DNA from 2 places in the Paenibacillus sp. FSL R5-0623 genome. Region 2 is predicted to be linked to the other one. Evidence: riboswitches for the same ligand, from Rfam matches in the RefSeq annotation. Region 2 holds a riboswitch; the other holds the start of a gene.
What was found. Region 2 has a riboswitch for FMN ahead of MKY92_RS17365 (DMT family transporter). Riboswitches for the same ligand answer to the same signal wherever they lie in the genome.
Positions count from the first base shown of each region.

Region 1 (3,423 bases), 430 kb from region 2:
ACTTGAAATCGATGATTAGAAAGGATGAATAAAATCTTGGATATGGTTACTCAGCTAAGCTTGTTAAAACAAATTTATAGTGAGCGCACGTTGTGGGATGAAGAACTGCAGGCATCGCGGCATGTCGTTCCGGATAGTCTGTCCGTAAAGGATCGAGAAGCGTTAGAGGCAGCTGGGCATGAACCGAATCGATTTGTACGTCCGCAACATGATGAAGCGATTACTGAGCTGAAAAAAGTTGCAAATCAATGGACGATAAATGATGCAGCGCAGGCTTTTGTATCCTCTTTGTGGTCCGCACCCATGATCTGGCGCTCGTTGCTTACGGGCAAGCTTATTGCGAGCAGTATGCCAAGTCATGAACATACGCCATATCCATCTTCGAACACTTGCAAGATCTGCGGATTAAGTGTAGATCAAGCAACCGACACGACGCTGCAATGGTATTGGCGGATGACCAATGGAACCCCGTTGGACGGTGATCCTTTTGGATATGTGTTGGCACTTCGAGAACTGGCTACCGCGAAGGAGATTCCAATACCCAATGATTACGACCGCTGGACATTCCGTGCGGTGTTAACGTTGCTGCGCGAGTTACCTCCCAAAACACGTTACAGCAAGGCAGCAGTAGCGCTCAAGAAGGAACGTCTTTTGCCTACACAGAAGGAATATGCCTACCGTGATTTGCTTGAGACGTTAGCTCTGATTGGCATACTGGATACGCCGGAGCATCCTGGTATGATCACGGAATTTACCTCTTATATCCAACGTGACGCACGCCCCAATGTGCGGGTTGAAGTGCAGGCCCCTCTGGCGTGGTGGGATTCATCTGTCGGAATTAATGAGAACAACCTGAACAAGATATTTCATGAGTTTGATCTGAATAATATATCTCTTGCGGATAAGCCTGATGAGAGTCCAGCTGTAAAGGACACGATCTTAGGTGTATTGGAGAAGAAGAGAAGTGTTCGCGGAAAAGTGCCAAAGGCATCTCCTGATGCAGGTACCGGGGAGGTACAGTCTGGCGATGTGTATGCTGTTCGGGTCCGGGAAGGTGTATGGGTGACAGTTTATTGTCATGAAGTCAGAGACAAACGCGTCATCGTCGAATATCTGGAGGGTATCTTTCCAGAGATGCCGAGAAAAGCAGATTTACATGGGACATTTCGACCGAGAGCGAATGGACGCTGGAAATGCTCGGCTATTGCGATTGATTCCACAAGTTGGATCAGAAGGGTCGCACGAGAGTTCCCGCTTCCGACTTCGCCCCTGCAAGAACCTGACCGCACTCCATTCCATAATGCCAAAGAATTAAAGCATATGGCGAGCTGGTGTTTTCCTGATATGTAGAATGATACGATGGATGTGAAAATGTGTCTCCAAGCAAAAACCGTACCCACTTAAGAGGAAGCGGTTTTTGTTGTTTCTTAGCTTATTTAAAGTTAGTATGTGACAAAAAGGAACAAAAAACAATTGATTTTTTGGCATTAAAGTGCTAACATCCAAGTAATAACGAAAGCAATCCTTCAGGGCAGGGTGTAATTCCCTACCGGCGGTGATGCAGGAAGTGTAAGGACCTATGTGTCCAGCACTTGATGCAAAGTCCGTGACCTGTCTGCCATTGGCAGATGGCTGATCTGGTGTAATTCCAGAACCGACAGTATAGTCTGGATGGGAGAAGGAGAGGTGCAGACCTAACAGGTTTGCATTCAGCAGGAGTATTGCTGCACGGTCACGATGTGTGATGTCTTGCACTGTGCAGGGAAGATCCGGTTACGTCGGACAGTTCCATACATATGCCGCACTTTAAAAGCTCTTTACCTGTAATTGATGTTCATTAAGGTATGTGTCTATTTTCACTTGCCCGAAATGAAGTTTTAGGCAAAGTGTTGGCGTGCTGTATCCATTTCACTCCTGCTGTTGACATTTGTCTCTCATCATCCCCATCGAACTGATTGTTCGACGGGGATTTTTTAATAAACAAGACTTTAAACCGCGGGGTGAACGGATTTGGAAATGATCAATGATGAATTTTATATGGCACTGGCATTGGATATGGCGGAACGAGCACAGGGACAGACGGGCATCAATCCGGTCGTTGGATGTGTAGTTGTAAAAGAAGGTCGTATTGTAGGCCTGGGGAGCCATCTGAAACGTGGAACCGGTCATGCAGAGGTGCATGCACTTAACATGGCAGGCAGTGATGCAGAAGGAAGTACGGTATACGTTACACTTGAGCCTTGTAGTCATTATGGCAAGACGCCACCTTGTAGTGAACGCCTGATTCATGAAAAGGTGAAACGTGTTGTGGTATGTTGTGAAGATCCAAATCCGCAAGTATCCGGCAGAGGCATAAGCATGCTTCGTCAACAAGGCATTGAAGTTGAAGTTGGCGTACTGCGTGAGCGTGGAAGACGCATGAATGAAAAATTCATTAAGTATATTACAACGGGTCTACCTTTTGTGACGTTGAAGACAGCTACAACTTTGGATGGGAAAATTGCTACTCGCAGCGGAGACAGCAAGTGGATCTCGAACGAGCCTGCTCGTGAGATTGTGCATGCCCTTCGTCATCGTCACCAGGGAATTATGGTTGGCGTCGACACAGTGATTGCCGATAATCCGGAACTTACAACCCGTTTGCAAGTCGAAGGCATTAGTCCGGTGCGCATTGTGGTGGATTCCAAGTTACGTCTTCCCGTAGGTGCCAAAATGGTTAAGGATGGTCTTGCTCCGACATGGGTGCTGACAACAGACGAAGCCAGTCCTGAAGCTGCTGAACGTTTGGAAGCCTACGGCGTCGAAATTATACGCTGTGGTCCTGGACCACGTGTGGATCTGTTAAACGGACTTAGCAAGTTGGGTGAGCGTGACATTGGTTCAATTTTGCTTGAAGGTGGAGGTACCTTGAATGGAGCCATGCTGGAGGCGCGGTTGGTTGATCGACTGCTCATGTTTATCGCTCCGAAGATTGTAGGCGGTTATGATACACCTGGAAGCTTCCGATTCGAGGGTGTGGAACGTATGAATCAGGCCATTCAATTGAATCAGTTGGAGATCGAACAAGTTGGAGATAATATCAGCATTGGTGGCATTCCGGTGTGGCCTGAATAAATAATTGAATTTAAAAGAAGCAAGTTAGGTTCTTTATAACTTGAAAAAGGGAGGCGGCAGCATGTTTACCGGTTTGGTGGAAGAAGTTGGTCAGATCCGGCGTATTGGTCGGAAAGGCGAAGCGATGGTCCTGAATATCGGAGCTTCCGCCATCATGGACGATCTGAAGATTGGTGATAGTGTAGCAGTGAACGGCGTGTGCTTAACTGCCACAACGCTCGAAGGTGGAGGTTTTACCGCCGATGTAATGCCTGAAACCTATCGCCATACCAATCTCAGTCAGCTGCAATCTGGCAGTAAAGTTAATCT
Region 1 covers NZ_CP150233.1:4,399,856-4,403,278, reverse strand. Annotated here, with positions in the region: gene MKY92_RS19265 (hypothetical protein) at 43-1,350, shown strand; FMN riboswitch at 1,519-1,687, shown strand; gene ribD (bifunctional diaminohydroxyphosphoribosylaminopyrimidine deaminase/5-amino-6-(5-phosphoribosylamino)uracil reductase RibD) at 2,011-3,114, shown strand; gene ribE (riboflavin synthase) at 3,176-3,423, shown strand, end outside.
Region 1: it holds a riboswitch for FMN, as region 2 does, so the genes downstream of both, ribD (bifunctional diaminohydroxyphosphoribosylaminopyrimidine deaminase/5-amino-6-(5-phosphoribosylamino)uracil reductase RibD) here and MKY92_RS17365 (DMT family transporter) in region 2, are expected to answer to the same signal.

Region 2 (3,423 bases):
GTCCACGCGTTGGTTTTAATCCAAACAAGCCGCTAAAGGAAGCCGGGATACGAATCGAACCGCCTCCGTCACTGGCTCCGGCAAGAGGAACAATACCCGAAGCTACAGCGGCAGCGGCACCACCACTTGAACCACCTGGGGAGTGATTGATATTCCATGGATTACGAGTTGGACCATGAAGACGGGGCTCAGTAATATTTTTCAAACCAAATTCAGGTGTATTGGTATGTCCTATGAAGATAAAGCCTGCATCACGGAGTCGAGTGACAAAATTGGAATTGCGTAACGCGCGATGCTCGCTGAACAAACGTGAGCCTGAAGTCAGAAATTCACCTTCCAAGGATTGCGAAATATCTTTCAGGAGCAGGGGCACACCGGCAAAAGGTTGTTCTCCAGGGCGAACCAAACCGGCTTCCTCCCGTGCGTGATTTTCATATGTACGAATAACCGCATTAAGTTGCGGATTCACTTCTTCAAGGCGTGCAAACGCCGCTTCCAGCATTTCAACAGGGGATACTTCCCGGGATCGGATCAGTTCAGCTAAACCTACGGCGTCGTAGGAGGTATATGAGAATGAAGACATTAATGATCGTTCCTCTCTGAATATAATTCATCTGTTTATTCCATATGTCATCGTACCACCGGATTGGACAAAAGACAAAACATAGAAGAGACGTAGTGCGATGATATGGATATTCGTTATGAGGTTGGAGGGAAAGGAGGGGAGGATTTGCGATATAGAAATAAAGCACAGGGTTAATAGCTCATATTGCTAATTGAGAAAATGATCGAGTAATGGAAATGAAAAAACCACTGCTCATCTAATTTGATGTGCAATGGTTTTATTTTATATTTGACTATTTGTTTATATGTGAACCTCAGATATATCCACTTACTCTGTACGCAACTTCGGTGCAGCATCAGCCGCAGTTGATGATCTTTCCTGCTGTCTGGAAATGGCGAAGAGGGCCACCCAGATCAGGATAAAACCAAGCAGCTGCTCCCATGTAATCAGTGTACGGAAAGCAATCCAGTTCACCAACACACCCGCCATCGGGAAGCTAAGTTCTGCGAGTGTTGCAACAGATGCTTTGGTTGACGACAGACCTTTGTAATACAACAGAAGACTGAGCAAACCTGGTAACAATGCCTGACCAAGAATGTTGAGGATGACAGCAGCCTGTTCACCCGTTCCGGACGGAAACGTCCATGCCGCACCTTCATTCCACGTCATAAAGATCAGGAGCGGGAGAGCAACGACAAAGCGAAGGGAGGTGACCGTTTCATAACGCGCCTGCCCCAGCATCAATCGGCCCATTACGGTTGAACCTCCCCATAAGGCAGCAGCCCCAAGGGATAACAAGCTTCCAGCATGAATCCAGTTGTCCCAGTTACCTAATGGCAATGTGAAGCCAAATGTAAGCAGGTACGTTCCTGCTAATGCAATGAAGAACAATCCACCGAAGCGACGAGGCAAGGTTTCTTTTAATAATAGTTTAGCCAGCACGATAGCGAAGAGGGGTTGCATTTTTTGCAATAAAAGCACCGTATTTGGATCGTTATGTGTTAGTGCCATGGTGAACAATACCGTTGCGAGTGCTGATCCTCCCCATGAGATAAAAATCACGGCAATCCAGTGGCGAGCGCGCAGGTTCTTCAGGTCAGACCGGAATTTCCACAGCACGGGAATGGCAATAAGACTGACGATGATATGTTCCACCAGTACAATCTGCGTGGATGTCATCGTATTTAGCAAAATAATGCGGAAGAGTGGGTCGACACCCCATAAGGCGGCGCCGAGAACTACAAGCCAGAATCCGGTATTACTTCGTTCCTTGCGGTAAACAGGTGATGCTGCTGATGTCTTTTCCATATTCAGGACTCCTTCGTCAGAACAAGGAATCTTCAGTTGGCAAAATCGACAAAAGCCCCCGTTTTGGTATATACCAAATAAACGGGGGCTCATCCAAGGACATGCGTCAGGAAAGAGGCCTTCCCGTGAACGGCATGTCAATGTGTTGATCTTCTCTCATCCGGACTGTACCGTCGGCCTTGGATTCACACCAAGTCAGTCGCTAGATGTCCTTCGTTAAGAACAAATAGCGAGTCGCGGGCTGGTTCCGAAGAACATCACCGCCGGTTGGGATTTGCACCCTACCCCGAAGATCCTATTCAATTATATAGTGTGTTGAACAAGTTGTAACATTAATAAGTTCATCTTATTCCTGTAAGCGCTAGCAGTTCAAGCATTTTTTTAGAAAACGATTTTCCAACTTCCTTGCTGTCTGCGAAGAAGCACGATCTGACCTGCGTGATACGCATCATGGAGTACCCAGCGAGCTAGTTCGTGTGCCCATTTCTCTTCGGAATCCATATATGCGGCTTCAAGATCTGACTCTTGAAGTGCAGCCAATTGATCTCGCAACTGTTGGGCTAATCGAGTTGTACCCTGTAGCAGTGTATTCCATCCGGCTGCGTCCGTTGCATCTCCAGGATTCCCAAATGTGTATTCATTGGAGTCAACAGCAGGAAGGGTAGGCTCCTTACCTTGCATGCGACATAATAAGCGATGGTTGTAATAATACATATGGTTAACCAACTGCCAGATGCTTAATCCCCCTGAAGGTGGAATCCAGGCTGCTTGTTCTGCTGTAAGACCCTCCAAGGATTTCGACAAAGGTACAATCCAATTACATTGATCCCAAGTATCATCCTTTTGAATACGTAACACATCTAGTGCTGTTGTTTTTGTCATTGCTTTTTCCTCCTTGCGTATAATTGTGATATGTGTTGTAACTAGCTAAAACTGATTAATGAGGTTACACTTAATATAACACATCAAAGATGAGTTGTAACCTTCTTTATTAACTTAGATGGTTACAATGAACGGAGGTATATATGGACAGGTTATGGACCGATTTTGTTAACAGCGATTATCACGACTGGCGTGGGGGAGATCGATCAGAGGACAGGCTTGGGAAGGCGAGCTGGCAGCAAGACTTTCTGGAGCGATGGCAACTTAACGCTTCTGTCCCTGCATCACCCGAAGATGAGTTGTCCATGAGAAACTTCAGGAATGAACTGTTGGCTCTTGGAGCCCGCTTGTCTTCTGGAGCATCGTTAACGGATATAGAAAAACAATGGTTAAATGGCATTATGGAAGCAGGGCATGTGAGAAGAACATTGACTACAATTGATCAGGAACTGAAACTCCAACTGGTAGCTGTAGAAGCACATTGGCATCAGGTTATGGCTGAGGTAGCTGCTGATTTTGCCACGACTTTGGTGGAGGGAGAAGGGCATAGGATTCGGATCTGTGATAATTCGGATTGTCGCTGGATGTTCTATGATGATACCCGAAGCAGAACACAGAAGTACTGTGATGATAAGATGTGTGGAAATCTGATGAAGGTCAGAAGATTT
Region 2 covers NZ_CP150233.1:3,973,470-3,976,892, reverse strand. Annotated here, with positions in the region: gene MKY92_RS17370 (amidase) at 1-583, opposite strand, end outside; gene MKY92_RS17365 (DMT family transporter) at 893-1,873, opposite strand; FMN riboswitch at 2,018-2,171, opposite strand; gene MKY92_RS17360 (DinB family protein) at 2,255-2,755, opposite strand; gene MKY92_RS17355 (CGNR zinc finger domain-containing protein) at 2,899-3,423, shown strand, end outside.